One region of the Micrococcus sp. Alg238-R198 genome, then DNA from elsewhere that is predicted to be linked to it. Evidence: riboswitches for the same ligand, from Rfam matches in the RefSeq annotation. Region 1 holds a riboswitch; the other holds the start of a gene.
The links. Region 1 has a riboswitch for thiamine pyrophosphate ahead of G6R13_RS03220 (thiamine ABC transporter substrate-binding protein). Riboswitches for the same ligand answer to the same signal wherever they lie in the genome.
Positions count from the first base shown of each region.

Region 2: another riboswitch for thiamine pyrophosphate. It lies ahead of thiC (phosphomethylpyrimidine synthase ThiC); the one in region 1 lies ahead of G6R13_RS03220 (thiamine ABC transporter substrate-binding protein).

Region 1 is NZ_UNRH01000002.1:256,761-271,372, forward strand. It holds gene G6R13_RS03210 (agmatine deiminase family protein) at 1-462, shown strand, start outside; gene G6R13_RS03215 (AI-2E family transporter) at 428-1,714, opposite strand; TPP riboswitch at 1,761-1,866, shown strand; gene G6R13_RS03220 (thiamine ABC transporter substrate-binding protein) at 1,933-2,997, shown strand; gene G6R13_RS03225 (iron ABC transporter permease) at 2,997-4,727, shown strand; gene G6R13_RS03230 (ABC transporter ATP-binding protein) at 4,727-5,428, shown strand; gene G6R13_RS03235 (TetR family transcriptional regulator) at 5,425-5,931, shown strand; gene G6R13_RS03240 (RNase H family protein) at 6,144-7,496, shown strand; gene G6R13_RS03245 (alanine/glycine:cation symporter family protein) at 7,558-9,000, shown strand; gene G6R13_RS03250 (hypothetical protein) at 9,191-9,586, shown strand; gene G6R13_RS03255 (DUF6480 family protein) at 9,725-9,979, opposite strand; gene G6R13_RS03260 (acetyl-CoA C-acetyltransferase) at 10,238-11,386, shown strand; gene G6R13_RS03265 (fatty acyl-CoA synthetase) at 11,407-13,008, shown strand; gene G6R13_RS03270 (acyl-CoA dehydrogenase family protein) at 13,005-14,207, shown strand; gene G6R13_RS03275 (hypothetical protein) at 14,217-14,603, opposite strand.
Region 2 is NZ_UNRH01000001.1:292,981-307,592, reverse strand. It holds gene hrpA (ATP-dependent RNA helicase HrpA) at 1-1,797, opposite strand, end outside; gene putP (sodium/proline symporter PutP) at 1,906-3,540, shown strand; gene thpR (RNA 2',3'-cyclic phosphodiesterase) at 3,537-4,130, shown strand; gene G6R13_RS01370 (NAD-dependent succinate-semialdehyde dehydrogenase) at 4,280-5,695, opposite strand; gene G6R13_RS01365 (DNA-3-methyladenine glycosylase I) at 5,759-6,508, opposite strand; gene G6R13_RS01360 (ABC transporter ATP-binding protein) at 6,614-7,285, opposite strand; gene G6R13_RS01355 (hypothetical protein) at 7,285-8,421, opposite strand; gene G6R13_RS01350 (hypothetical protein) at 8,418-9,338, opposite strand; gene thiC (phosphomethylpyrimidine synthase ThiC) at 9,709-11,514, opposite strand; TPP riboswitch at 11,511-11,625, opposite strand; gene G6R13_RS01340 (hypothetical protein) at 11,686-12,843, opposite strand; gene thiD (bifunctional hydroxymethylpyrimidine kinase/phosphomethylpyrimidine kinase) at 12,917-13,756, shown strand; tRNA gene G6R13_RS01330 (tRNA-Arg) at 13,953-14,025, opposite strand; gene thiE (thiamine phosphate synthase) at 14,112-14,612, opposite strand, start outside.

The sequences.
Region 1 (14,612 bases):
GTGCTGTGGGTGCCGCCGGCACCGCGGCCGGACACCGGGCCGTGGGGCGGGCCCGGTCACCTGGCCTCGTGGGTGCGCCTGCAGGGCGACGGCGAGGCCGCCGTGCACTGGCGCGGCGACCGGTTCCACCCCGAGCACCCGTACGCCGCGGCGGCGCTGCGCTTCCTGCAGGGCGCCGACGACGCCGCCGGCCGGCCCCTGCGCGTGCGCACGGTGACCGGGGCGGCGCAGCCCGCCGAGTACGACCCGGCCGAGCGGGGCCCCCGCTCCCTCCTGGACACGCTGCCGCTGGGCGCTGCGGTGCTGCGGCCGGCGTTCGAGGACGCCGCGGGCGAGGAGGCCGCGGCCGCCGCGTGCGCGGCACTGCACCCGGGGCTGCCCCAGCTGTCGTTCCCCGCCCCGCCGCTGCTGCGGCTGGCCGGCGCGCTCAACGACCTGGTGCTGCTCCAGCCCCGCCCGTGACCTCGTCGGTCGCGGGGCCGTCGTCGTCCCCGCCGTCCGTCGGGGCGCGGTCCTCGTCCTTCCCGTGCGCGTCCGAGCGCCAGGCCGCCGGGCGCAGCCGTTCCAGGAGCGAGGACTGACGGCGCTCCATCCCCTTCAGGTCCGAGGCGATGAGCGCGTTGATCCAGCGGGCGTTCGGGTCGGCGTCGATCAGCACGGCCTTGGCCAGCAGCGTGCAGGGCAGCGCGAGGATGGCGCCGAGCGGGCCGAGGACCCAGGCCCAGAAGAGCAGGGAGAGGAAGCTGACGGTGGGGATCACGCCGATCGCGTCGCCGGCCACCTTGGGCTGGATCACGGACTGCAGCACGAAGTTCAGCACCGAGTAGCTGACCACCACCCACAGGAAGTCGGACCAGCCGCCCGCCGCCAGGCCCAGGACGGCCGGCGGCAGCAGGCCGATGATGAAGCCGATGTTCGGGATGTAGTTGGTGAGGAAGCTGAGCACGCCCCACACGAGCGCGAGCGGCACGCCGATCAGCATGAGGGCAATCACGTCCAGCACCGCCACGATCAGGCCGAACACCGTGGTGACCACCCAGTAGCGGCGCACGCCCTGGGCGAACTCGACCAGGGCGTGGCCGAACTCGTGGCGGGCGGTGCTGAGCAGGCGGACGCGGCGTTCGACGTCCATCGAGTCCATCGCGAGGAAGAACATGCCCATGATCACGGTGACGAGCAGGCCGAAGACCGCGTAGACGTTCGTGGCGATCTTCGTGACGGCGCTGACGGCCGTCCCGGTGACGGCACTCATGTCGATCGAGGCCAGCTGCTGGGACACCATGTCCGGGGTCACGCCGCGCTCGTTGAGCCAGTGCGAGACGTCCAGGACGATCTGCTGGAAGCGGTCCGCGTACTTCGGCAGCTCCGCCACCAGCTCGAGGCCGGACCACACCATCATGCCCCCGAACACGGCCATCACCGCGACGACCAGCAGGACGGTGGTGGCGGCCCCGAGCACGGGGTGCAGGCCCCGGCGGATGAGCCAGGCCTGCAGGGGGTAGGCCACGATCACGAGGTTCAGCCCCAGGAAGACGGGCGCCGCGATGGAGGCGATCCCCTGGAAGAACTGCACCACCAGCACCAGGCCCGCGAGCGTCAGGACGATCACCAGCATGCGCGGCCACATGCGGTGGGGGCGGCGGATGTCCCAGTCGGAGGCGGGGCTGGACGAGGCGGGCGGCGGGGTCACCCCCGCGGGCTGTGCGGCGCTCACGCGGGCAGTCTATGCGCGGGCCGGACGGGGTAGGGTCGGGACCAGTCCACATCGACAGGGGAGCGCCCGCGCGGCGCTGAGAGTGCGGTCCGCCGCAGACCCTCGAACCTGCTCCGGTCCGCACCGGCGAAGGAAGTCGAGTCTCCCGGTCGACGTCGTCCCGGGATTCCGGTGGCGGCCTCGTCCCGGCCCCTCCGCCGTCCCAGAGGAGAACCGCCATGTCCCGCACCCCGCACCGCGCCCTCGCCGCCCTCTCAGTGGCCGCCCTCGCCCTCACCGGCTGTTCGGTGTCCGGCTCGTCCGGCGACGGGGCGTCGTCGTCCGCCGCCGGCGCCGGCGGCGAGCCGACGACGGTGACGATCATGACGCACGACTCGTTCAACCTGCCCCAGGAGCTCGTCCAGAAGTTCGAGCAGGAGTCCGGCTACACCCTGAAGACCACGGCCCCCGGCGACGCCGGCAGCGTGGTGAACCAGCTCCTGCTGGCCAAGGACGAGCCCACCGTGGACGGCGTCTACGGCGTGGAGGACCACTCGGCGCACCGCCTCGTCCGCGAGGGCGTCGTCGCCGAATACACCCCGCAGGACCTGCCCGCCTCCGCGCAGGACCGGATGGTGGAGGACCGCATGACCCCGGTGGACCAGGGCCAGGTGTGCTTCAACACGGATCCGGCATGGTTCGAGGCCCACGACGTCGAGGCCCCCACCTCGATCGACCAGCTCGACGACCCCGAGTACGCGAAGCTGACGGTCGCCACCTCCCCCGTGGCCTCCTCCCCCGGCCTGGCGCTGCTCGCGGCCACCACGGAGAAGTACGGCGACGACGGCTGGCAGGACTGGTGGCGGGGCCTGATGGAGAACGGGGGCAAGGTCGCCGACAGCTGGTCCGACGCCTACAACTCGGACTTCTCCGGCGGCGAGGGCAAGGGTCGGTTCCCGGTGGTGCTCTCCTACTCCTCCTCCCCCGCGTTCGCCCCCGAGACCGAGGTGATCGAGGACTCCTGCACCCCGCAGGTCGAGTACGCCGGCGTGCTCGAGGGCGCGAAGAACCCCGAGGGCGCGCAGGCGTTCGTGGACTTCATGCTCACCGAGGAGGTCCAGTCCGCCCTGCCCGAGTCGATGTACATGTACCCGATCGACGAGTCGGTGCAGCTGCCCGAGGAGTGGGCGCAGAACGCGCCGCTCGTCGAGGACGCCATCACCCCGGACCCCGCCCGCATCGACGAGCGCCGCGAGGACCTGCTGAAGGAGTGGACCGCCCTGTCCGAGGCCTCCCGGCGCTGATGTCCGCGCTCACCGAGGTCGCGGCCCCCGGCACGGACCTGCCGCGCCGGCGGGCCCGCGGCCGGGGGGACGGGCTCGGCCCGTGGTGGCTGGTGGCCGCCGTCCTGCCGGTCGCCTTCCTGCTCGTCTTCTTCGCGTGGCCCGTGGCGGCCATGCTCTGGCGCGGGATCGGCGGCGACGCCGACGCGTTCACCGGCGCCGTGGACCTCACCGCCTTCGGGGAGACCCTCGCCCGCGAGCGCACGTGGCGCATCCTCGGCCAGACGCTCGGCATGGCCGCCGCCGGCACGGTGGTCTCGGTGGCGCTCGGCCTGCCGACCGCGTTCGTGCTGCACCGGCGTCGCATCCCGGGGCGGGCCGTGCTCCGCGCCCTCGTGCTCGTGCCGTTCGTGCTGCCCACGGTGGTGGTCGGCGTCGCGTTCCGCGCCCTGCTCGCCCCCGGCGGACCGCTCGGCTTCACCGGGCTGGACCAGACGACCACCGCCGTCGTGCTGGCCATGGTCTTCTTCAACGTGTCCGTGGTGGTGCGCCAGGTGGGCGCGCTGTGGAACGCGCTGGACCCGCGCCAGACCGAGGCCGCCCGCACCCTGGGCGCCTCGCCGTGGCGGGCGTTCCGCACCGTGACGCTGCCCCAGCTCGCCCCGGCGATCGCCGCGAGCGCGGCGCTGGTGTTCCTGTTCTGCGCGTCCGCGTTCGGCATCGTCCAGACGCTCGGCCGGCCCGGCTACGGCACGCTCGAGTCGGAGATCTGGGTGCAGACCTCCGTCTACCTGGACCTGCGGACCGCGGCGGTGTTCTCCGTGCTGCAGTTCGCGGTGGTGCTGGCCGCCGTCGTGGTCTCCGGCGTGACGGCGGCGCGCACCCAGCGGGCGCTGCGCCTGCGGGAGACGCCGCCGGCCCGGCTCACGCGCGCGGACGCGGTCCCGGTGGCCGTGATGCTCGCGGTGGTGGCGCTCGTGGTGGCGCCGATCCTGACGCTCGTGGTGCGCTCCTTCCACACCCGCCACGGCTGGGGGCTGGGCAACTATCGGCTGCTGTCCACGAGCGCGGGCAGCGGGTTCGTGGGCGGGTCGACGCCGGCCCAGGCGCTCGAACAGTCCCTGCGGGTGGCCGTGGACGCCACGCTCGTGACGCTCGTGGTGGCCGTGCCGCTGGCCCTGCTGCTGACCCGGCCCTTCCGTTCACGCGCGGCGCTGGTGGCCCAGCGGGCCCTCGACGGCGCCCTGCTCCTGCCGCTCGGGGTGTCCGCGGTGACCGTGGGCTTCGGCTTCGTCGTGTCCCTGCGGGCCGCGTTCCCGGAGCTGGCGGCCTCGGGCGTGCTCGTGCCACTGGCCCAGGCGGTGGTGGCGCTGCCGCTCGCGGTGCGGGCGCTCGTGCCCGTGCTCGCGGCGGTGGACCCGCGGCTGCGAGAGGCCGCGCGCACCCTCGGGGCGGGCCCGTGGCGGGTGCTGGCCACGGTGGACGGCCCGTTCCTCGCGCGCGGCGTGGGTGTGGCCGCGGGCTTCGCGTTCGCGGTGTCCCTGGGCGAGTTCGGGGCCACGAGCTTCCTGGCGAGCCCGTCCGCGCCCACCCTGCCGGTGCTGATCGCCCGGCTGCTGGGCCGGCCGGGCGCGGACAACTACGGGATGGCGCTCGCGGCGGCCACGGTGCTGGCCGTGCTGAGCGCCGGGATCATGCTGGTGTGCGAGCGGCTGCGCCCCCGGGGCCCGGCCGGGGCGGGAGGTCTGTGATGACGCCGACGACGACGGGGGCCTCCCTCCGGCTCCGGGACGTGGCGATCCGCTACCCGGACGGCTCCACCCCCGTGCGGGGGACGGACCTGGACGTGGCCGCCGGGGAGATCGTGGCGCTCGTGGGCGCCTCCGGCTCGGGCAAGTCCACGATCCTGCGCGGGATCGCCGGGCTCGAGGACGTCGTGGCGGGCACGGTGGAGCTCGACGGGCGGGACGTGGCCGCGGTGCCGACGCACCGCCGGGGCGTGGGGATGGTGTTCCAGGACGGGCAGCTGTTCCCGCACCGGACCGTGGGCCGGAACGTGGCGTACGGCCTCGAGTCCGCCGGCTGGGACCGGGCCCGGCGGCGGGCACGCGTGGCCGAGCTGCTGGACCTGGTGGGCCTGACCGAGCTCACGGACCGGCCTGTGCAGCGGCTCTCCGGCGGGCAGGCCCAGCGCGTGGCGCTGGCCCGGTCGCTGGCCCCGGCCCCGCGGGTGCTCCTGCTGGACGAGCCGCTGTCCGCGCTCGACGCGGACCTGCGCCGGCGCCTGGCCGAGGACATCCGGACGGTGCTGCGGGCGGCGGGGACGACCGGCGTCGTCGTCACCCACGACCTCGCGGAGGCCGCGGTGATGGCCGACCGCACCGTGCGCCTGGGCGCGGGGGGACGCATCGCGGCGGAGGAGGACGGCCCGGCGGTAGCCTCTCAGGCATGACCCCGCCCGCACCCCGCCCCCGGCTGACCGCCCAGGACGTGGTGGACGCCGCCGTCGGGATCCTGCAGGACTTCGGCATGGGCGACCTGTCCATGCGGCGCGTGGCCGCGGTGCTGGGCGTGCAGGCCTCCGCGCTGTACTGGCACGTGCCGGACAAGCAGTCGCTGCTGGCGCGGGTGGCGGACCGGATCGTCGCCGAGGCGGAGGAGACCGTGCGCGCCCGCCGCGTCACGGACCTGGCGGGCCGCGCCGAGGCCGCGGAGGCCGCCCTGCTGCGGCACCGGGACGGGGCGGACGTGGTGCTCTCCGCCCTCGCGCTCGGGCTGGGCGGCCTCGGCCTGCACCGTCTGCTCACCGAGGCGGCGGACACCCCGGAGGACGGGGAGCGGGCCCTGGCGCTGCTGCTGGGCACCGTGTCCCTGCGGCAGCAGCGCGCGCAGGCGCAGGCGCTCGGCGTGCCGACCGGCCCGGACGTGCAGCGGCACCGCACGGACCCGCTCTGACGCCTCGTCCGACGCGGCCGCGCGGGAGGCCGAGGAGAGGAGACCTGCCTCCTCACAGGTGCGCTCGGTAAGGTCGCCCAGAGCAGAACAGGTCGGGACGGGTCGTCCCCTTCGTCCACGGCGATCCCGCCCGACCGCCGCAGGACCAGCATGGCCCGCCGGACCCGGCTCACAGTTCCGGCGCGGTCCCCTTCGACACAGCCGGCGAAGCCATGGGAGCACGGATCAACCACCCGCGGACGGTCGTGGACCGGACGCTGCATCACGACGTCGAGCCCGCACACCCCGCGGCGCTCGTCGACGTGGGCTGGGACTTCCGTGGCCCGGGCGCCAAGGCGGAGGAGCAGCACCGCCCGCTGCGCGTGGTCCGTGCCCGCCGGCCTCGGGGCACCCCGCGGGACCGGAACGGCGTCGACCTCACGCGCACCGGCCCCGTCGTCCCCCGCCCCTCCCCGCCGCGCACCCGGATCCGCCGGGACGGCGTCCGCGTGGTGGCCAGCCCGCTGGCCATGCTGCCCGGCGTGGACCACGGCCCCGCCCTCCGCCTGGACCTGCATCCGACGACGGGGGGCATCGTCTACGTGGCCCGCGAGCTCGAGCTGCGCGAGCTCGGCGACGACGTCCGCGGCCACGTCTACACCGGGATGGTCGGGACGGCGCATCTGAGCGCCTTCTGGTCCACCGTCACCGTCGACCTGCCGCCGGAGCGCCCGGTGATCGTGCGGCTGCGCTCGGACCGGGACGCCGAGCTGCTCTCCCTGCTCGAGGTCCTCGCCCCCGTGGACACGCGCGTGGTCTCCTACCGGCTCGACGAGTCCCCCGTGGGCACGCAGCGCTCCAGCTACCTGCTGCCGGACGTGGACCCGGAGACGGTCGCCCAGACGGGCGCGGCCCGGATCCCGCTCGAGGCCATCGAGGCCGCCCAGGAGGAGGAGGACGCGCTGCGCCGCTCCTCCGGCGTCTTCCTCTCCCGCCGCCGCACGGACCGCTTCCTGCGCCGCAACCTGCCCGGGGTGACCCACAGCCTCACGTTCGCGGACGAGGCTGACGTGACGGACGTGTACGTGGACGGCTCCGTGCTGCGCGGCTCCCGCATCGGCGGGGCGGCCGCCGTCGCCGGGCCGAGCATGTGGGCCGTGCAGGCCGTGGCCGGGGCCACGATGCCGCTCGAGGTGGAACTCGAGGCGCTCGTGCTGGGGCACGTGATCTGCGCGTGGGCGGGCACCCCCGGCGGCCGGGTCACCATCCACTCGGACTCGCGCGCCGCGCTGGCCCTGCTCAACGCCGCCCGCCGCGAGCGGCTCACCCTCGGCGGCGCCCGGGGCGAGCGCATCCGCCGCACCCTGCGGCGCCTGCTGGCCGCCGTCGACCTGGCGCAGGCCGCGGACGTCCAGGTGGACACCACGTGGGTCAAGGGCCACGTGGGGGTGCACGGCAACGAACTCGCCGACGACCTCGCCCGGGCCGCCGCCCGCCACGCCAGCGTCGGCACCCCCGAGGGGGACCTGCCCGAGCGGATGGGGCAGCTGATCCAGCTCCGCGTCGAGGACGACGCCGCCGGCTGACCCCGGCCCCCGATTCCCCGTCCTCCGCCCCAGCCTCTAAGGTGGGGCTGTGGAAGCGACAGTGGAACAGATCACAGCGGCCATCACGGCCCTCAACGACAAGTACTGGTACGTCGTGATGGCGCTGCTCTTCGTGGCCGGGGTGTGGTTCACCATCCGGACCGTGGGCGTGCAGGTGCGCATGCTCCCGGAGATGCTGCGGTCGGTGACGGCCAAGTCCCAGACCGGATTCGAGAACGACGGCGTGAGCCCGTTCCGCGCCTTCACCATCTCGGCGGCCTCGCGCGTGGGCACCGGCAACGTGGCCGGCGTGGCGATCGCGATCGTGATCGGCGGCCCGGGCGCCGTGTTCTGGATGTGGCTGCTGGCGATCATCGGCGGCGCCACCGCGTTCGTCGAGTCCACGCTGGCCCAGCTGTACAAGCAGAAGGGCGCGGACGGCTACTTCGGCGGGCCCGCGTACTACATCCGCGACGGTCTGGGCGCGAAGTGGCTGGCGGCCGTGTTCGCCGTCGCCATCACCGTGACCTACGGCTTCGTGTTCAACGCCGTGCAGTCCAACTCGATCTCCGAGTCCGTGCAGGCCAACTGGGGCGCGTCCTCCACCACCGCGTGGATCGTGGGCCTGGGCCTGGCCGCCCTCACCGGCCTCGTGATCTTCGGCGGCGTGCGCCGGCTCTCGGCCGTGACCAACGTGCTGGTCCCCGTGATGGCCACGTTCTACATCTTCCTGGCCCTGATCGTGATGGTCGTCAACATCACCGAGGTCCCGGGCATGATCGCGCTGATCGTGGGCCACGCCTTCGGCCTGCGCGAGGTCGCGGGCGCCGCCGTCGGCATGACGATGGTGATGCAGGGCGTGCGCCGCGGCATGTTCTCCAACGAGGCCGGCATGGGCTCCGCCCCGAACGCCGCCGCCACCGCGGCCGTCTCCCACCCGGCCAAGCAGGGCTTCGTGCAGTCCCTGGGCGTCTACTTCGACACCCTGATCGTGTGCTCGGCCACCGCGTTCGTCATCCTGCTCTCCAACCCGGCCTACGGACGCGGGGAGGCGCTCGGCATGCAGGTGACCCAGGGTGCGCTCCAGCAGGCCGTGGGCGCGTGGGCCGGCCCGGCGCTGACCGTCATCATCTTCTTCCTGGCCTGGTCCTCCGTGCTGGGCAACACCTACTACGGCGAGGCCAACATCCGGTACCTGGCCGGCCGCCACGCGGGTCCGGCCATCACCGTGTTCCGCGTGCTCGTGCTGGTGTGCGTGGTCGGCGGCGCGCTCGGCTCCGTGGCGCTGGTGTGGAACCTCGCGGACACGTTCGCGGCCCTCATGGCGACCATCAACCTCGTGGCGATCATCCCGCTGGGCGGACTGGCCGTGAAGCTGCTCCGGGACTACGAGCGCAAGCTCAAGGCGGGCATGGATCCGGGCTTCCACCTCTCCGACCTGCCCGAGGCACGGAACGTGGCCCTGTGGCGGGACGAGCCGAAGACCTCCCCGCTCCAGGACTGACGCCCCCGCCCGCGCGTTTCGAGGCGGGATATCGACCCCATCTGGCTGCCGCGGGCGGCCGTGGGGTGGATATCCCGCCTCGATGCATGAGGAGGCCCGGTCTGGACACCGTGCGGGGGTCGACGCCTAGGTTGAGGCGCACCCGACCGGCCACGCACGAGTGGCCGGCACGACGTCCGAGGAGGACACCATGGGCATCCTCTCCAGCCTCACCCGCACTCTCGGCGGCGGTGGCCGCCGCTCCAGCCGACCCACCATCGGTGCGCACATCGGCCGGTCCCCCGGCTTCGGCCGGCAGGCCCGCTCTCAGGGACGCCGGTCCAGCGGCCTGGGCGGTGCCCTCCTGGGCACGCTCGGCGGTCTGGCGCTGCGTGAGCTCTCGCGCCGCGGCGCCGGGGGCACGACGCGCGGGCGCAGCTCCGGTGCGTACCGCGGCGGCTTCGGACCCTCGGCCCGGTCCACGGGCGGCCTCGGCACCGGCCTGCTGGGCGGGCTGCTCGGCGGGGCCCTCGCCTCCCGCGGCCGGTCCGGTGCCGCCGGCCGACGCACGGCGGGTGGCCGCCGGACCGTGGGCGGCGGCTTCTGACCGCTGCGACGGCGCGGCGTCGCAGCTGAGCGGCATCACCGCGGAGCGGACACGACCACGGGGCGGGCACCGACGGATCGGTGCCCGCCCCGTGGTCGCGATGGGCCGGTGGCGTGCTCGAGGCGTCTGCGCCGCGGCTCAGCCGAGGCCGGCGACGCGGCCCAGGATGAACACCAGGACGCCGATGACCACGAGGGCGATGATCAGCCCGAGCACGATCTTGCCGGCCGAGCGCTCGCCGGTCTGCTCCACGTCCATGCCCGGGTTGCTCGGGCCGACGCCTGCGCCCTCGGCTGGGGGCGTGTCGCCGTCGAACGCGACGCCGGAGGTCTCGTCCGTCGCCTCGCGTGCGCGCCGGGCGTCCTGGGGGTCGGGGGTGTGCGGGGTGGCCATGGCCGGCTCCTCTCGTCTCAGCGGCACGGGTGCGTGCCGCTGGCCCTCACGGTAGGCCCGGGGCAGGGGGTCCTGACCAGGGCGAGGCGACGCCCGCCCCAGCGCTTTCGTGGCCGAAACGGCGCGCCCCGAGCCGCTTTCGTTGACGAAACGGCGCTCCTCCAGGCCGCCGCAACGGATCCCGTCACACTCTTGATCGTTGGATGTCCAAGCAATAGCGTGATCGGCGTCACGTCCCCGCCGTCCGGAGGAGCCCCCATGCCCGAGGCCTACATCATCGACGCCGTCCGCACCCCCGTGGGTCGCCGAGGGAAGGGGCTCGCCGGCGTACATCCCCTCGATCTGGCGGCCGCGCCGCTGCGCGAGCTCGTCGCCCGCCAGGACATCGACTCGGCCGAGTACGACGAGGTCATCCTCGGCTGCATCGACCAGCTCGGCCCACAGGCCATGGACGTGGCGCGCAACGCCTGGCTCGCGGCCGGGCTCTCCGAGGACGTCCCCGGCACCACGGTCGAACGCCAGTGCGGCTCCGGCCAGCAGGCGGTCCACTACGCCGCGCAGGCCATCATGAGCGGGACGGCGGACCTCGTCGTCGCCGGTGGCGTGCAGTCCATGTCCGCGATCCCGCTCTCCCGGTCCAACACGGCCGCCCGCGATCTCGGCTTCCCCGACCCGTTCACCGGCTCCGAGTCCTGGGCCGCCCGCTACGGGGACGAGGAGATCTCCCAATTCCGCGGGGCCGAGATGATGGCCCGGCACTGGAACCTGGACCGGGACACCCTGGAGGAGTTCGCGGTGCGCTCCCACGAGCGCGCGCTCGCCGCCCAGGCCGACGGTCGCTTCGACCGCGAGATCCTGCCCCTCGCTGGCCTCACCGCGGACGAGGGCCCCCGCACCCCGGACGCCGCGAAGATCGCCTCGCTCGACCCGATCGTCCCCGGCGGGCTGCACACCGCGGCCACCGCGTCCCAGATGTCCGACGGCGCGGCCGCCCTCCTGCTCGCCTCCGAGGAGGCCGTGCGCCGCCACGGCCTCACCCCGCGAGCCCGCATCCACCACCTCTCCGCCCGCGGCGCCGACCCCGTCATGATGCTCTCCGCCCCGATCCCGGCGACGGCGTACGCGCTCGACCGCATGGGCCTGACCATCGACGACATGGACCTCGTGGAGATCAACGAGGCGTTCGCCGCCGTCGTGCTGGCCTGGCTGACCGAGACCGGCGCGGACCCGGCGAAGGTCAACGTCAACGGCGGGGCGATCGCCCTGGGCCACCCCATCGGCGCCACCGGCGCCCGCCTGATGACCTCGCTGCTGCACGAGCTCGAGCGCAGCGGCGGCCGCTACGGCCTGCAGACCATGTGCGAGGGCGGCGGCCAGGCCAACGTCACCGTGATCGAACGTCTCTGACCCGTCCCCCGGAGGTTCCCATGCGAGGCCAGATCACCCACCCCACCGACACCGCCGCCCACCCCTCCCCCGCCCCGGAGGACACGATCGGCCGCGTGTTCGCACGCGCGGTCGCCCGCTCCCCGCAAGCCGTCGCCCTGCGCTTCGAGGACCGCGACTGGACCTACGCCCAGCTCCGCGACGGAGCGCACCGCGTGGCCCGCCGCCTCCAGGACACCGGCCTGCCGGCCGGCACCCGGGTGGCCGCCTACGCCACCAACTCGGACGCCTACGCGCTGCTCTTCCTGGCCTGCGTCACGGCCGGCTACGTGCACGTGCCCGTGAACTTCGCGCTCAAGGGCGGCGAGCTCGCGCACGCCCTCGAGGACTCCGGCGCGGAGCTGCTGGTGGCCGACGCCGGCATGCTCGAGCGCGTCGACCAGGTCCGGGCCGAGGGCCGCGCGTCGGCTCTGCGGCACGTGTGGACCATGCTCCCCGCCGGCCACGCCGAGCCCTCCGTGCTGGAGACCGCCCGGGACGAGACGTTGGACGCCGCCGCCCCGGAGGCGGAGGTGTCGGCCACCGACCTGGCCCAGCTGCTCTACACCTCCGGCACCACCTCCACCCCCAAGGGCGCCATGATGTCCCACCGGGCGCTCGTGGCGGAGTACCTCTCCTCGATCATCGCGCTGGACTTCACGGCCGAGGACCGCCCCCTGGTGGCCATGCCGCTGTACCACTCGGCCGCGATGCACGTGTTCCTGCTCCCCTACCTGAGCCTCGGCGCCACGGTGCGACTGCTCGCCGCCCCGGACATCCCCCGGATGCTCGAGCTCGTGGAGACCGAGCACATCGGCTCCCTGTTCCTGGCGCCCACCGTCTGGGTGCCGCTGGCGAACCATCCGGACCTGGCCACGCGCGACCTCTCCTCGCTGCACAAGGCCCAGTACGGGGCCTCGATCATGCCGGTGACCGTGCTGCAGCGCCTCCGTCAGAGCCAGCCGGGCATCGGCTTCTACAACTGCTTCGGCCAGTCCGAGCTGGGCCCCCTGTGCACCGTGCTGCGCCCCGAGGAGCACGACGCGCGGCCGGCCTCATGCGGCCGCCCCGTGTTCCACGTGGAGGCGCGGGTGATGACGGCCGACGGCGCCCCCGCCGCGCCCGGCGAGCCCGGCGAGATCCAGTACCGCTCGCCGCAGCTGCTCTCCGGCTACTGGAACCGCCCGGACGCCACCGCGGACGCGTTCACCGACGACGGCTGGTTCCGCTCCGGCGACCAGGTCACCCAGGACGCGGCCGGCTACATCCAGGTGGTGGACCGCATCAAGGACGTCATCAACACGGGCGGCGTGCTGGTCGCCCCGCGGGAGGTCGAGGACGCGATCTACGAGCTCGACGAGGTGGCCGAGGTCGCCGTCATCGGCCTGCCGGACGAGCGCTGGATCGAGGCGGTGACCGCCGTCGTCGTGCTCAAGGAGGGCGCCGAGCTGACCGCGGAGACCGTGCGCGCCCACGTGAAGGAGCGGCTGGCGGGCTTCAAGGTGCCCAAGCGCGTGGACTTCGTGGCGGAGCTGCCGCGGAACCAGTCGGGCAAGCTCCTCAAGCGCGCGCTGCGCGCCGAGCGGACGCAGGAGGCCCGGTGACGCGCACGCAGAAGCCGACCTACGACGTCGTCACGCCCCTGGACGTCGACTACCTGGACGCGTTCGGGGAGGCGACGGACGAGGACCGCGCGCACTGGGACCGCGCCCGTGCCTACGGCCGGGAGGTGCTCGAGCGGATCGACGGGCACTGGGACCGGGCGGAGTACCCGTTGGACCTGGTGGCGCGGGCGGGCGAGCTCGACCTGCTCACCGACGGGCTGGAGGTGCCGGGGCACGCGGTGATGTCCCCGTTGGCCGCGGGCCTGGTGGCGATGGAGATCTCCCGCGCGGACGGGTCGATGGCGGCCGCGGCGGCGGTGCAGGGCGGGCTCGTGCTGCGCGCCCTGGTGCACTGCGCGAGCCCGGAGCAGAAGGAGCGGTACCTCGAGCCGGTGGCGCGCGGCACGCTGCCGGGCGGGTTCGCGCTCACGGAGCCGCTGCACGGTTCGGACTCGGTGTCCCTCGAGACGTCCGCGCGGCCCGACGGCGCCGGCGGCTGGGTGCTGAACGGCGCCAAGAAGTGGATCGGCAACGGGGCCGCCGGGGGCATCACGATCGTGTGGGCGCGCGACACCGAGGACGGCCAGGTCAAGGGGTTCGTGGTGGAGCAGTCCACGCCCGGCTACGAGGCCGAGGTGATCACGGGCAAGGGCGCGCTGCGGGCCATCCACCAGGCGGAGATCACGCTGACCGACGTGCGGGTCGGCGACGACGCGCGGCTGCCGGGCGTGGCGACGTTCAAGGACGCCGCGCGCGTGCTGGTGGCCACCCGCGTGAACGTGGGCTGGTCCGCGCTGGGCCACGCGACCGCCATGTTCGAGGCCGCACTCGCGTACGCCCGGCAGCGCGAGCAGTTCGGCAAGCCGCTGGGGGCGCACCAGATGGTGCAGGAACGGCTCGCGCAGATGCTGGACGAGGTGACCGCGATGCAGACCCGCTGCGTGGCCGTGGCCCGCCTGCAGGCGGCGGGGCGGCTGCGCGACGAGCAGGCGTCCCTGCTGAAGTACGCCTGCACGCGGGGCGCGCGGCGGGTGGCGCAGATCGCCCGCGACATGCTCGGCGGCAACGGCATCCTCCTCGAGCACCGGGTGATGCGGCACTTCGCCGACGTCGAGGCGCTGCACACCTACGAGGGCACCGAGTCCGTGCAGGCGTTGATCCTCGGCCGGGACCTGACCGGGATGAGCGCGTTCGCGTGAGCGCCTCCCTCAGGGCGCGGAGACGACCCCCACGCCCACCCGGGGCAGGCTGCGGTCCACGACCAGCTCCAGCCGACGTTCGTGGAACCGTGCGCCGAGCAGCTCCTCGAGGTCCTCGACGAGGTGCACCGCGATGGTCTCGATGACCGCCGCGGTGTCCTCTCCGTCCCGCAGGATGCAGTCCACCTCCAGCGCGGGGGCGGAGGGGGTGCCGGTGATGGCGAACCTGGCCTCAGCGACCTCGGGGAACACGGTGACGGCCCGCGCGGCACTCATGGCCAGGCGGGCGCAGCGCTCACGGAAGGCGGCGGGCTGCGGCGCCGGGGACTCGAGTATGGGCGGGACGGCGGACAGGGTCCGCCCCATGGCCTGGGGGGCCTCCAGCGTTGCTGTCATGACATTCCT
Region 2 (14,612 bases), on a different contig from region 1:
GCGCAGCTGGCGCACCAGGTCCTGCCACTCCTGCACGCGCAGCCAGTTGATGTGCTCACGGCGGCACAGCTTGCGGAACTGGGAGCCGGAGAGCTCCTTCTGCCGCTCGTGCAGGTAGGCCCAGAGGTTCAGGATCGCGGAGAAGTCCGAGTTCTCGTCCGCGAACCGGCGGTGCAGCTCGTCCGCGGCCTCGCGCTGCTCCGTGGGGCGCTCGCGGGGGTCCTGGATGGTCAGGGCCGCGGCGATCACCATGACCTCCCGGACGCAGCCGCGTTCACCGGCCTCGAGGATCATGCGGCCCAGCCGCGGGTCAACGGGCAGACGGGCCAGGCGGCGTCCGACCCGGGTGATGGTGCCGGCGCGGGCGCCGCCGGCCTCGAGCGCGCCGAGCTCGGTGAGCGTGGTGGCGCCGTCGGTGACCTGTCGGCCGTCCGGGGGCTGGACGAAGGGGAACTCCTTGACGTCGCCCGGGGTGCGGGCCACACCGAGGGACAGCATCTGCAGGATCACCGAGGCCAGGGAGGTGCGCAGGATCTCCGGGTCCGTGAACTCGGGGCGGGAGAGGTAGTCCTCCTCCGAGTACAGGCGGATCGCGATGCCGTCCGAGGTGCGGCCGGACCGGCCCGCGCGCTGGTTCGCGCTGGCCTGGGAGACACGCTCGATCGGCAGGCGCTGCACCTTGGTGCGGTGCGAGTACCGCGAGATGCGCGCGGTGCCCGTGTCGATCACGTACTTGATGCCCGGCACGGTCAGGGAGGTCTCGGCGACGTTCGTGGCCAGCACGATCCGCCGGCGCACCCCGGCCCCGGCGCGGCCGAACACGCGGTGCTGCTCCGCCATGGACAGGCGGCCGAACAGCGGCAGGATCTCCGTGCCGGCCAGGCGCGTGGTGCCGGCGACGACGCCGGTCAGGTGGTCCGCGGCCTCGCGGATCTCCCGCTCGCCCGGCAGGAACACGAGGATGTCGCCCGGCGGCTCGGCGGCCAGCTCGAGGACGGCGTCGCCGATCGCGTCGAGGGGGTCGCGGGTCTCGGCGGCGTCGTCCGCATCGTCCTCGGGGTCGTCGGGGGAGGGCTCGTCGGTCAGCGGCCGGTAGCGGATCTCGACGGGGTAGGTGCGCCCCGAGACCTCGATGATCGGCGCCGGGACCACGCGGCCGCCGTCGTCGGCCTCCACCGCGTCCGCATGGTCCTCGCCCTCGGCCAGCGGCCGGCCGAAGTGCCGGGCGAAGCGCTCCGGGTCGATGGTGGCCGAGGTGATGATCACCTTCAGGTCCGGGCGCTGGGGCAGCAGGTTGCGCAGGTAGCCCAGGAGGAAGTCGATGTTGAGGCTGCGCTCGTGGGCCTCGTCCACGATGATCACGGAGTAGCGGCGCAGCTGCGGATCGTGGGGGATCTCGGCCAGCAGGATGCCGTCCGTCATGACCTTGACCCGGGTGGCCTTCGAGGTCTGCGCCGTGAAGCGGACCTGGTAGCCGACCGTCTGCCCGATCTCCTCGCCCAGCTCCTGCGCGATGCGCTCGGCCACCGAGCGGGCGGCGATGCGCCGGGGCTGGGTGTGGCCGATCGAGCCGGCCTCCCCGAGCCCGAGGGCCAGGCACATCTTCGGCAGCTGCGTGGTCTTGCCCGAACCGGTCTCACCCGCGACGATCACCACCTGGTGGTCGCGGATCGCGGCCATGATCTCCTCACGGCGCTCCGCCACCGGCAGGTGTTCGGGGAACGTGATCGCGACGGCGTCGTGGGGCGTCGCCGACGGCTGCGCGGCGGGCGTGGAGGGCGGGGGAGTCTGCGTCATGACGGCCTCCATCCTAGGCGCGCGGGGGCCCGGGCCGACCCGGACGGGGCGAATCTGGGACGGACCTGGGACTGGGGCTGAGAGTCCGGATGTGATTCTCTGGAGCCCATGGACACGAACACCGTCTTCCTGTTGGCGGCGATCGGCCTCTATTTCCTCGCGATGATCGCGATCGGCCTGTACGCCTCCCGCAAGAACACCGACCTCGACGACTACATGCTCGCAGGACGCGACATGAAGCCGTCCGTCGCGGCGCTCTCCGCGGGTGCGTCCGACATGTCCGGCTGGCTCCTGATGGGCCTGCCCGGCGCGATCTACGCCGCGGGCCTGGTCGAGGGCTGGATGGCGGTCGGCCTGACCGTGGGCGCGTGGGTGAACTGGCGCGTGGTCGCCCCCCGCCTGCGCTCCTACACCGAGGTGGCCGGGAACTCGATCACGATCCCGTCCTTCCTCGAGAACCGATTCAAGGACCGCACGCACATCCTGCGGATCGTGGCCGGCCTGATCATCCTCGTGTTCTTCACCTTCTACGTGTCCTCGGGCATGGTGGCCGGCGGCAAGTTCGTCGAGTCCACCTTCGGCCCCGACTCCTTCTACGCCCAGGGCATCAGCATCAACTACCTCACCGGCATGCTCGTGGTCGCGGGCATCACGGTGCTCTACACCCTGTTCGGCGGCTTCCTCGGCGCCTCGCTGACGGACGTGGCCCAGGGCATCCTCATGTTCCTCTCCCTGCTGGCCGTCCCCATCGTCGTGATCCTGACCATGGGCGGCTGGGACGCCGTCGTCGAGGGCATCCGCGCCGCCGACGCCGCCGGCGGCGGAGTGAACCACTTCTCGATGTTCGAGAACGCAACGCTGATCGGCGTCCTGTCCTCCCTTGCCTGGGGCCTGGGCTACTTCGGCCAGCCGCACATCATCGTCCGCTTCATGGCCCTGCGCACCCCGCACGACGCGGCCGTCGCCCGGCGCGTCGGCATTGGCTGGATGGCGCTGTCCGTGTTCGGCGCCGTGATGGTCGCCCTCGTCGGCATCGCCTACTTCCAGGCCAACCCCGGCACCACGCTCGAGGACCCGGAGACCGTGTTCCTGGTGCTGGCCTCGATCATGTTCCACCCGTTCGTGGCCGGCCTGGTGCTGGCCGCCGTCCTCGCCGCGATCATGTCCACGCTCTCCTCACAGCTGATCGTGTGCTCCTCCGCCCTGGTGGAGGACCTCTACATGCTGCGCGGGCGCACCGGTTCCCCGACGTTCACCCTGTGGCTCGGCCGCATCGGCGTGCTGGTGGTGGCGCTCGTGGCGGGTCTGCTCGCCCTCAACCCGGACTCCTCCGTGCTCGAGCTCGTCTCCTTCGCGTGGGCCGGCTTCGGCGCCGCCTTCGGCCCCGTGATCCTGCTCGCCCTGTACTGGCCGCGGTTCACCTCGTGGGGGGCGATGGCCGCCATGGTCACCGGCGCCGCCGTCGCCTGGGTGTGGTCCGAGGCCAGTGCCGAGACGTGGGAGTGGTTCGGCCTGTACGAGCTGCTGCCGGGCTTCGTCGCCGCCTTCGTGGTGGGTGTGGTGGTGTCCCTCGTGACCCAGCGCTCGCGCCGGGTGCAGCGGCGGATCGACGCCGAGTTCACCGGCGCGATCGACATCGTGGCCGGCCGCGAGCCGCACCCGGACGTGGCCCCGGCCGCCATGACGCGCGACGCCGCCGGGGGCTCGACCGCAGCCGCCACGGATCCGCGCGCGCAGGCGTGAGGCTCTTCCTCGCGATCCGTCCGCCGAGGGCCGTGCTCGACCACCTCGAGCCGGCCCTCGACGGCGTCCGGGACCGGGCCGGACGCGCGCTGCGCTGGACCGAGCCGGAGCAGCGGCACCTGACGCTGGCGTTCCACCCGGAGGTGCCCGCCGGCGCCGTGGACGACGTCGTCGCCGACGCCGGCCGCATCGCGGCGGGACATGGCCCGCTGGACCTGCACCTGGCCGGAGCGGGGGAGTTCTCCCACCGCACGCTCTGGGTGGGGGTGGGCGGGCAGGTCCGGGAACTCGGCGCGCTTCTGGCGGAGCCCTGGCTAGCCGACGACGACGGCCAGGACCGCCGGCGTGCCCATCTCACCGTGGCGCGGGTCTCGGGGGCCGCGCCCCGACCTCGGGGTCGGAGGCGGGGCGAGCCCCGTCCGCCGGCACCGGCCACCGTCCTGCTGGCCGAGGCCGTGCACGCGCTCACGGTGTACCGCGGGCCGCAGTGGACCGCCGACGAGGTCGAGGTCGTGGCGTCCCGGCTCGGCGAGGGCCGCTCCGGCGGGCCGCTGCACGAGGTGCTGGCGACCGTCCCGCTGCGCGGCTGAGGGGCCGACGAGCAGGCCCGAACGAACAGAGTGGTCACGACATGCCGCCACCGGACTCCGGTGACGGCATGTCGTGACCACTCTGCGTGCCTCAGGCGGCCGACGGGGCGGCCGGAGCGGGAGACCCGTCCGGCCGACCCGGCCCGGGGTCAGCCCTCCAGCGGGCCCTGCACCGCGTAGAGGCGCTTGTTGGCGAACTCGTCCACGGCCATGGGGCCGAGCTCGCGGCCGAAGCCCGAGCGCTTCACGCCGCCGAAGGGCAGGTTCGCGCCGGCGGCGGAGGCGAGGTTCACGTTCGCCATGCCCACCTCGAGCTGGTCGGCCACGCGCTTGGCCTCGTCCAGGTCCGTGGAGAACACGGCGCCGCCGAGACCGTACTGGGAGTCGTTGGCCAGGGCCACGGCCTCCTCGGCCGAGGACACCTTGTAGACCACGGAGGCCATGCCGAACAGCTCCTGCGTGTAGGCGGGGTTCTCCTGGTCCACGTCCGTGATCACGGCCGGGGAGACGTAGAAGCCCTCGCCCTCGGGGCCGGAGACGCGCTCGCCGCCCACGTGGACGGTGGCGCCGGCCTCCTTGGCCGCGGCGATCTGCTCGGCGAGCCCGTCGGCCGCAGACTCGGAGGACAGCGGGCCGTAGACGTCGGCGTCGCGCGAGGTCGGGTCGCCGGGCTTCATCTCCGAGGAGCGCTGGACCAGCTCGTCCACGAAGTCGTCGTAGAGGTCCTCCATGACGATCATGCGCTTGTTCGAGTTGCAGGCCTGGCCCCAGTTGCCCATCCGGGTGGCCAGTGCGTCGCGGGCGGCGGCGCGGGCGTCCGGCGCGGAGAGCACGATGTACGGATCGGAGCCGCCGAGCTCGAGCACGACCTTCTTGAGGTGCCGGCCGGCCTGCTCGGCGACGGTGGCGCCGGCCCGCTCCGAACCGGTGAGGGACACGCCCTGCACGCGCGGATCGGCGATGATCGTGGAGATCTGGTCGTGGGTGGCGAACACGTTCTGGTACACGCCCTCCGGGAGCCCGGCTTCGGTGAAGAGCTCTTCCAGCAGCTGCGCCACCTGCGGGTTGATCTCGGCGTGCTTGAGCAGGATGGTGTTGCCCAGCACGAGGTTCGGCGCCACGAAACGGGCCACCTGGTACACCGGGAAGTTCCACGGCATGATCCCCAGCAGCGGGCCGAGCGGCAGCCGCTGGATGAACGCCTCCTGCCCGGAGAACTGCTTGATCGGCTGGTCCGCGAGCAGCTCCTCGGCCTCGTCCGCGTAGTACCCGAAGATCTGGGCGCCGTAGCGCACCTCGCCGACTGCCGCGCCGAGGGACTTGCCCATCTCCGTGGTGATCAGCGCGGCGATGTCCTTGGAGCGCTCGGCCAGCAGCTCGGAGATCCGCTTCACGACGGCGGCGCGCTCGGCCACCGACTTCCGGGACCACTGCTCGTAGGCGGCCTGCGAGGCGTCGAGGGCGTCGGCGATCTGCTGATCCGTGGCGTTGTCGAAGGACTTCAGCAGCTCCCCGGTGGCCGGGTTGATCGTGCGGTAGCCCTGAGAGGCGGAGGTGGTGGTCATCAGTCGTCACCCTTTCGTGTGGACGTCCTGCGTTGAGCTCCCCATCCTGCCGGAGGCCCCCGCTCACTCCCAGATCCCGGACGCCCCTCTTCGCCACGAGCCGAGAAGGTGGGTGTCCACGACCCCGGCGGCCTCCATCAGGGCGAAGCACGTGGTCGGCCCCACGAATCGGCAGCCGTGCGCCTTCAGCGCCCTCGCGAGCGCGCGCGACTCCTCCGAGGCCGAGGGGACCTGCGCCACCGTCTCCGGCCGTGGGGTCGCGGCAGGCTGGTGCGCCCAGACCAGCCCCGCCAGACCGCGGGCCGGCCGGTCGCCGTCGCCGTGCCAGGCGGGGCCCGCGCCGGGGGAGCCCGGGTGCAGCGGGGTGAACCGCTCGCCGCGCATCCCGACGACGGCCTGCGCGTTCGCGATCGCCGCCTCGATCTTGCGCCGGTTCCGGATGATGCCGGGGTCCGCCAGCAGCGCCTCGACCTCCGCGTCCCCGAACGCCGCGACGGCGTCCGCGTCGAAGCCCGCGAACACCTCCCGGAACCGGGGCCGCTTGGCCAGGACGGTCCGCCAGCTCAGGCCCGACTGGAACGCCTCGAGGACGAGGCGCTCGAACAGGCCCCGCTCGTCCGTGACGGGCAGGCCCCACTCCGTGTCGTAGTACTCCCGCAGCAGCGGATCCCGTGCCGCCCACGGCGGGCGGGCCCGCCCGTCCTCACCCACGACGACGCCACTCGGCGGCGCCTGTCGCCCGTCGGCCGGTGGATCCTCGGCGAGGGTGGAGACGGGGGCGGGGAGGCCGTCGTCGGCGTGGTGCGCGCTCATGCATCCGAGCCTAGGAGCGGCCCCGGACATCCGGAACCGGAACGCGACGCCCGGGGACGCCACGCCGTCTGCGGACACCTGTGCAGGAGGCACGGCCGGACCTCGTCACTCGAGCCGCCCGGCCCGCAGCCGCCACGTGTGGTCGCACCGGGCCGCCACGGCGGGGTCGTGCGTGACGACCACGATCGCCCGCTCCGGCTGGGACATGGAGCGGAAGAGCCCCATCACCTCGTCGGTGCGCTCCTCGTCCAGGGCGCCCGTCGGCTCGTCGGCGAGCAGCAGGGAGGGCCCCATGATCACGGCCCGGGCGATGGCCACGCGCTGGCGCTCGCCGCCGGAGAGCCGGCCGACGGGGTGGTGGAGACGGTCTCCGAGCCCGAGGCGCGTCAGAAGCTCGGCGGCCATGGTGCGGCGCTCCCGCTTCGAGGTGCGCGGCCGCGCGTAGAGCAGCGGCAGGGCCGCGTTGTCCACGGCGGTCGCCCGATCGATGAGCAGATGGTCCTGGAGCACGATGCCGCACGTCCGGTTCCGGTAGGCGTCGCCGTCGGACGACCACGGTGCCGGCAGGCTCCGCCCGGCCACACGGATGCTCCCGGCGTCCGGTGTGTCAAGGCAGGCGAGGAGCCGCAGCAGGGTCGACTTGCCGGACCCGGAGGGTCCCATGATCGCGTGGACGCCGCCCCCGGGGACCTGGAGCGAGACGCCGCGGAGCACGGGGACATCCCCGGCGGGGCCGCGGTAGGAGCGGTGTACGTCGTGCACGGTGAGCAGGGACATCACACGGTCCTTTCGACGAGTGCCGCCGTGCGGACGGCCCGGTGCAGCTGGCGGAGGGGATGACGGGTGCACGCAGCGGCGATCGCCAAGACGACCGCCAGCCCGACCACGACGACGGCAGGCGCCGGACGCAGTCCGCCCGCTTCCGAGGCGATGCCGAGGCCGAGCAACGATCCGAGCACGGCCGGAATGCCCCATACCGCGGCCACGGATGTGGCGATCCGGAGCCGGATCAGTCGTCTGGGCGCCCCGACCGTCAGGTGCGCCAGCCACGTGGGCGTGAGTCGACGGGTCATGGTCGTCAGGAGGCTCACCACCGTCACGACGGCGCTGGCAAGCCCGGCGGTGTAGGCGGTGACCATGAGCGCGGCACCGCGGGCTTCTCGGGCGATCGGAGACCTGGCCGAGGCGATCGGGGCCAACTCGGCGACCACGCCCGTCTCGTCCTCGAGGACGTCGAGTGCCGCTCTCACCTCGGAGGCCGCGTCCTGGCATGCCACGACGGAACCGTAGACCGCCGCGAGCTGGGCCGGTTCGATCAGGCCGGCCATGGTCGTCGTGCTGGTGACGATGACGGGCGACTCACCCAGGGGCCAGAGGGATCCGTCGGCCCGCGGCGCGGCCGCGTCCCCGGGGAGTGGGCCGGCATAGCTGTGGGGTGTGGACCCCACGTACACGGTGCCGCCCGGTGCCCCGGAGGTGATCGCGGCGGGAGCGAAGTACACACCCTCGGCGGGACTGACGGCAGCAGCGGCGCCGAACTCCCGGGCCAGACCAGGCGTGGCGATGACCGCCCCCTGCAGCCGGGGGTCCTCGATTCCGATGGCGTCCGTCACGAGGAAGGCACGGGGGTCGACTCCGTCGACATGGGCGGCGAACGCCCGGGAGACGGTGTCGACGGCGCGGGGGTGGAGGTCGGTCGTGACGGCGGGGTCCAGGATCCTGGTTGCCACCAGGCCCGACGACTCGGCGTCCTCGAGCACCTCGAGCGCCGTGGTCACTCCGCCGGCGACGCCCAGGGCCAGTCCGAACACGACCGACGCCACGGTCGTGTGCAGCAGGGACAGGAACAGCAGTCCGGGCGTGTCGAACAGGTCGCGGAGGCCGTCCGCAACGGCCCGCATGGCTGCCGTCATGCGTGTGCCCTTCGGACCCAGAGGGTGGACAGGGTCGTGCCGAGGATGAGGATGGCGTCCACGACGAGCACGGCGGACCAGAGGAGAGCGGTGTCGCCGGTGAGACCGATCTCCGCGTCCCACCGGGGCCATGCCACGAGCCAGACTCCGCCGGCACTCGCGGCGGCGGTCGTCCAGGCGACCATGGCGGGCCGGACACCGAGCCGGGCCGCTCGCAGTGGGGAGGCACCGACGAGGCGGTGCGAGGTGACGGCAGGGAGCAGTCGACTGCGCAGGGTCGTGCGCCAGACGACCTGTGCGCCCAGCAGGGCGAAGCCGACGGTCACGGCGAGCAGGGGCACATGGACACTGCGTCGCATCGCTGCCTCCCACGGCGGCGGGAGCGGGACGACGTCGACGACGACACCGGCCCGCCGCAGCGATTGGACGAGCTCGTCGACCTGGGCCGGTGAGCCGCCGATCACGCCGGCAAGGGACGAACTGTCGGTGGAGAGGAACGGGACCAGGAGGTCTGCTTCGGTGGCGCGATCCGGCGCGGAGGAGAGGTCTCGGACGACGACCCGATCGACGTCCGGCCAGCTCAGTTCGCCCGCAGCGGCACGTGCGGCAAAGGGGGAGGTGCTGGGGACGACCGCGGTCGGGGCGACGCCATCCGGGAGCACGTCCAGAGCAGGTCGGCCGGCGAGGGCAGTCACGTGGGGGCTCGTGGACGTGGCCGCAGAGCCGGAGTCCGGTCCCGTCAGCGACGTCCGGATCATGGGCCAGGCCTCGCCAGCGGGGAATGCCGAGATCTCGTACACCGTGCCGTCCATGCGCCAGCGTTCCTCCTTCTCCACCCCGACGTAGGACGCGAGGAGCGCTGCTGTTCCGAGCGTGATCAGGAGAAGGAGGAATCTCGAGACGAGCATCCGGGTCATCACGGCTGGCCCGAGGAGAGCTGAGCGGCTGGATGATGCCTCACCTGGGAAGCGCCCCTGGGGTGCGGACCGGCGGGGTCATGTCGACTTTCACGTCATATTCCATCCACTCAATTCCTGTGGGCGAATGGGACACGCATCACAGGGGCCTGACGGAATAGTGAGCCCAGTGTGTGTGTGAGTCAAGAGGCATCACCACTCGATCGACCACCGAGCGCACTGCCCCGTCCGTGGGGCCGCGCCTTCGCCGTCCCGGAGGGCCTTGTCCTGGCGATCGCGTCATGACCTGGTGGCGGCCCTCAGGTCATGACGCGATCGTCAGGTGGCGCAGGGGCGGGCCATCCCGCCCCACCTCACCCCGCGTCCGGCCTCAGGCGTCCGAGGCGGTGCGGATCGTCGGCTCGGGCAGGTACACGGACCCGCCGGCGGCCCGGAACTCCGCGGACTTCGCGGCCATGCCGGCCTCGGCGATCCGCGCCTGCTCGGACGCGCCGCCGAACTCGCTGCGGATGTCCTGGCTGATGCGCATGGAGCAGAACTTCGGCCCGCACATCGAGCAGAAGTGGGCGGTCTTGGCGGGCTCGGCCGGCAGCGTCTCGTCGTGGTACTCCTCGGCGAGCTGCGGATCCAGGCCGAGGCCGAACTGGTCGCGCCAGCGGAACTCGAAGCGCGCCTTGGACAGCGCGTCATCGCGGTCGCGGGCGCCGGGGTGGCCCTTGGCGACGTCGGCGGCGTGCGCGGCGATCTTGTAGGTGATCACGCCCGTCTTCACGTCGTCCCGGTCCGGCAGGCCCAGGTGCTCCTTGGGCGTGACATAGCAGAGCATCGCGGTGCCGTAGCGGGCGATCTCGGTGGCGCCGATGGCCGAGGTGATGTGGTCGTACGCCGGGGCGATGTCCGTGACGAGGGGGCCGAGCGTGTAGAACGGGGCGCCCTTGCACAGCTCCTGCTGGCGCTCCACGTTCTCCCGCACCAGGTGCAGCGGGATGTGGCCGGGGCCCTCCACCATGACCTGGACGTCGTACGCCCACGCCCGCTCCGTCAGCTCGGCGAGCGTGTCGAGCTCGGCGAACTGGGCGGCGTCGTTGGCGTCCGCCACGGAGCCCGGCCGCAGGCCGTCGCCCAGGGAGAACGCGACGTCGTAGCGCGCGAAGATCTCGCAGAGCTCGTCGTAGTTCTCGTAGAGGAAGTTCTCCTTGTGGTGGCCCAGGCACCAGCCGGCCATGATCGAGCCGCCGCGGGAGACGATGCCGGTCACGCGGTCCGCGGACAGCGGCACGTGGCGCAGCAGCACGCCGGCGTGCACGGTCATGTAGTCCACGCCCTGCTCGCACTGCTCGATCACGGTGTCGCGGAAGATCTCCCAGGTCAGGGCCTGGTGGTCGCCGCCGACCTTCTCGAGGGCCTGGTAGATCGGCACGGTGCCGATCGGCACGGGGGAGTTGCGCAGGATCCACTCGCGGGTGGTGTGGATGTCGTCGCCCGTGGACAGGTCCATCACGGTGTCCGCGCCCCAGCGGGTGGCCCACTGCAGCTTCGAGACCTCCTCGGCGATCGACGACGTCACCGCCGAGTTGCCGATGTTCGCGTTGACCTTCACGGCGAACGCCTTGCCGATGATCATCGGCTCCGACTCGGGGTGGTTCACGTTCGCCGGGATGATGGCGCGGCCGGCCGCGACCTCGGAGCGCACCAGCTCCACGTCCACGCCCTCGCGCAGGGCGACGTAGCGCATCTCCGGGGTGATCTCGCCGCGCCGGGCGTAGTGCATCTGGGTGACGCGCGCGCCCTCCTTGGCGCGCAGCGGGGGGCGGCGCTCGCCGGCCCACTCCTGTGAGGCGGCGCCGCGGCGCACGGCCGAGCGGCCGTCGTCGAGCAGGTCGCGCTCGCGGCCCTCGTACTCCTCGACGTCGCCGCGGGCGCGGATCCACTCGGCGCGCTGGGCCGGCAGGCCGCGCTCGGGCACGGAGCCCGGGCCCATGGTGCGGTAGACGGTCAGGGGCGCGTTGGGCGTGCCGTCGGGGGAGTCGTCCTGGTGGACCTCGGTGACGGGCACGCGGATGCCGTGCTCGGCGTCCTCGAGCCATCCCAGACGGTGCGTGGGGTAGTTCTCCTCGGCGACGACCTCGGCCGTCGACTCGGCTGCGGGCAGGGGGGTGCGCTCGGAAACGGACATGGCCGCGGCTCCTTCTTCCTTCGCCGGAATGACCCGGACAGGTTCAGACGGTCTCCGGGCGGCGTCAGCCCGGTCTCAGCCCCGTGCCGTGGGGCTCCCGTGGGATGCGAGCGACCCTAGCACGTCCCCCGCGAGGCCTCACCGCCGCCGTCCGGCCATGCGGCCGGGCGCTCAGGCGCGCGCCGCGCGGGCCGCCCGGCGGCGCACCGTGGTGCGCTCGACGATCCACGTCACGACCAGCATCACGATGATGACGATGCCGGCGTAGCCGAGGACGGGGTAGACGGTGCCCACGAGGTCGGAGAAGCCGACGCTCGAGAGCAGGGTGGCGGCCAGGGCCGTGACGACGGCGATGACCCAGCCCGGCACGCGGCGCATCGAGGACAGCAGGGCGATGCGCTCCACCCCGCCGTACAGGCACGAGACCGCCGTCGTGAACTGCGCCAGCAGCAGGACGACCGTGTACAGCAGGGCGGCCCAGCCGCCGATCATCGCGGCCAGCTCGACCATGGGCAGCTCGGCGCGGCCGATGAGCTGGGCGTGGGCGGTCATCGCGGCCATCACCGCGCCGGCCATCACCACGAGGCCCAGGGCCCCGAGCCCGGCCCCGGCGACGAGGGAGCGGCCCGACGAGGAGCTCTCCTCGCCGATCGGGGCGAGCACCGCGTAGGCCAGCTGGATGTTGAAGGCCACGTACAGCACGCCCGAGAGCCACCACTGGTTGATCAGCGGGGACGAGGTCACGAGCGCGGCGACGTCGTCCACCGCGGCCCCCGGGTTCGCCAACCCCCACACCGCGACGCCGACGGCGACCACGATGATCAGGGGGACCACCACGGCCTGGACGCGCACGAGGCCCGTGATGCCGGCCAGCACCGAGACCACGCAGACGGCGGCCATCACCAGCGAGCCCACGAGCGAGGGCAGCCCGAACGCGGTGTGCACCGCCGCCCCGGCCCCGGCCAGCATGATCACCAGCGTCCCCAGCAGGGACGTGGTGATGCACAGGTCCGCGAACCAGGTGGGCACGCGCGACGTCGTGGGGTTCACGATCCGGTGGATGTCCGTGGTCCGCAGCTTCTGCGCCAGCCGCAGCACGATCACCGCGAGCAGGAAGAACAGCGCGCCGGCGATCACGAGCGCCCCCGTGCCGCCCCAGAGGCCGAAGCTCACGAAGTACTGCAGGATCTCGTTGCCCGAGGCGTACCCGGCGCCGATGGTGGTGCCGATGAACGTGGCGGCGATCCCGAGCGGGGAGGTCGGCCGCAGCGGCGCCGACTCCTCGGCTCGGCCGGGGTGCGCGGGAGAGCTCTCTGTGACGTGGGACATGCGACTACATTCTCATGGGCGGGATCGGCCCGGCCCGGGCGGCCGATCCGCCCCGACCCGAAGGAGCCCCCGCATGACCTCCGCCGTCCCCCGTGTGCTCAGCATCGCCGGCTCCGACTCCGGCGGCGGCGCCGGTGTCCAGGCCGACCTGAAGACCATCGCCGCGTGGGGCGGCTACGGGATGACCGCGATCACCGCGATCACCGCCCAGAACACGCAGGGCGTGCAGGCCGTCCACCCGCTGCCGGTGGACGTGGTGCGCGCCCAGCTCGACTCGGTCGCCGCCGACATCGCCGTGGACGCCGTGAAGATCGGCATGCTCGGCACGGTGGAGCTCATGCGGGCCGTCGCCGGCTGGCTCGAGGAGACCCGGCCCGCCGTCGTCGTGCTGGATCCGGTCATGGTGGCCTCGAGCGGGGACGCCCTCACCGCGGTGGGCGACGACGACGGGCGCGCCGCGTGGGCCCGGCTGCTGCGGGTGGCGCACCTGGTGACACCCAACCTGCCCGAGCTGGCCCGGCTGACCGGGCGGGACGCGACGGACTGGGACGCCGCCCTCGACGCCGCGCGGGGCCTGGCCGCCGAGCACGACGTGACGGTCCTGCTCAAGGGCGGGCACCTGGACGAGGCCGCAGCGGCGGAGGTGCCGGACGCCGTCGTGCGCGTGGACGGGGCTGTGCACGAGGTGCGCGGCCCGCGCGTGACGACCCGCGCCTCGCACGGCACCGGCTGCACCCTCTCCTCGGCCCTGGCCACGCTGGCCGGGGCGGGCCTGAGCTGGGAGGACGCACTCGAGCGGGCCAAGCCGTGGCTGGCCGACGCGATGCGGGCGGGGGAGGCGCTCGCGGTCGGGGACGCCTCGCGGCCGACGTGGCACGGGCCCGTCGACCATGGTCATGCGCAGCGGGGCTGAGGGCGGGACCTCCGGGCTTCGACACGTTCGAGGCGGGAAATCCGGCGAATACGCACCTCGGGACGTCCCATGAGGTCGATTTCCCGCCTCGAATGCCGGTGACCCGGACCTCCCGCTCCGCTCGAGCGTCCGGGTCCGCAGAACGCAGAAGAGCCGGACCACCGTGTCGCCACGGGGGTCCGGCTCTGTTCGCTCGTGCCCCCGGCAGGATTCGAACCTGCGGCCTTCTGCTCCGGAGGCAGACGCTCTATCCCCTGAGCTACGGAGGCGGGGGTCGCGACGCGTCGAGCGCGTTGCGGACTCGTCGACTCTACACCATCAGGACGGCCCGTCCGTGACCTCCCCGCGGGGCGCGTCAGCCGGGCAGGCCCGCGCGCAGGGTCCGGGCCGCGGCCTCGGGGTCCTCGGCCTGCGTCACGGCGCGGACCACCACGATCCGTTCCGCCCCGGCCGCGCGGACCTCGGGCAGCCGGTCCGCGTCGACGCCGCCGATGGCGAACCACGGCCGCGCCCCCGCCGGGTCCTCCGCGTCCAGGCGTGCGGCGAGGGTCGGCAGTTCCAGTCCGACGGCGGCCCGGCCCGGCTTCGTGGGCGTCGCCCACACCGGCCCCGTGCAGAAGTAGTCCAGGCCGTCCTCCGCGCGGGCGCCGCGCACCTGCGCCTCGGTGTGGCACGAGCGGCCGAGCACCACGTCCGGGCCCAGCAGGGCGCGGCACTGCGCGGTGGTCAGGTCGGTCTGGCCCGTGTGGAACACGTCCACCCCGGCCAGGGCGGCGACGTCGGCGCGGTCGTTGGCGGCCGAGAGCGCCCCGTGCTCCCGGGCCAGCGGGACGAGCGTGGCGAACGCGGCCAGCTC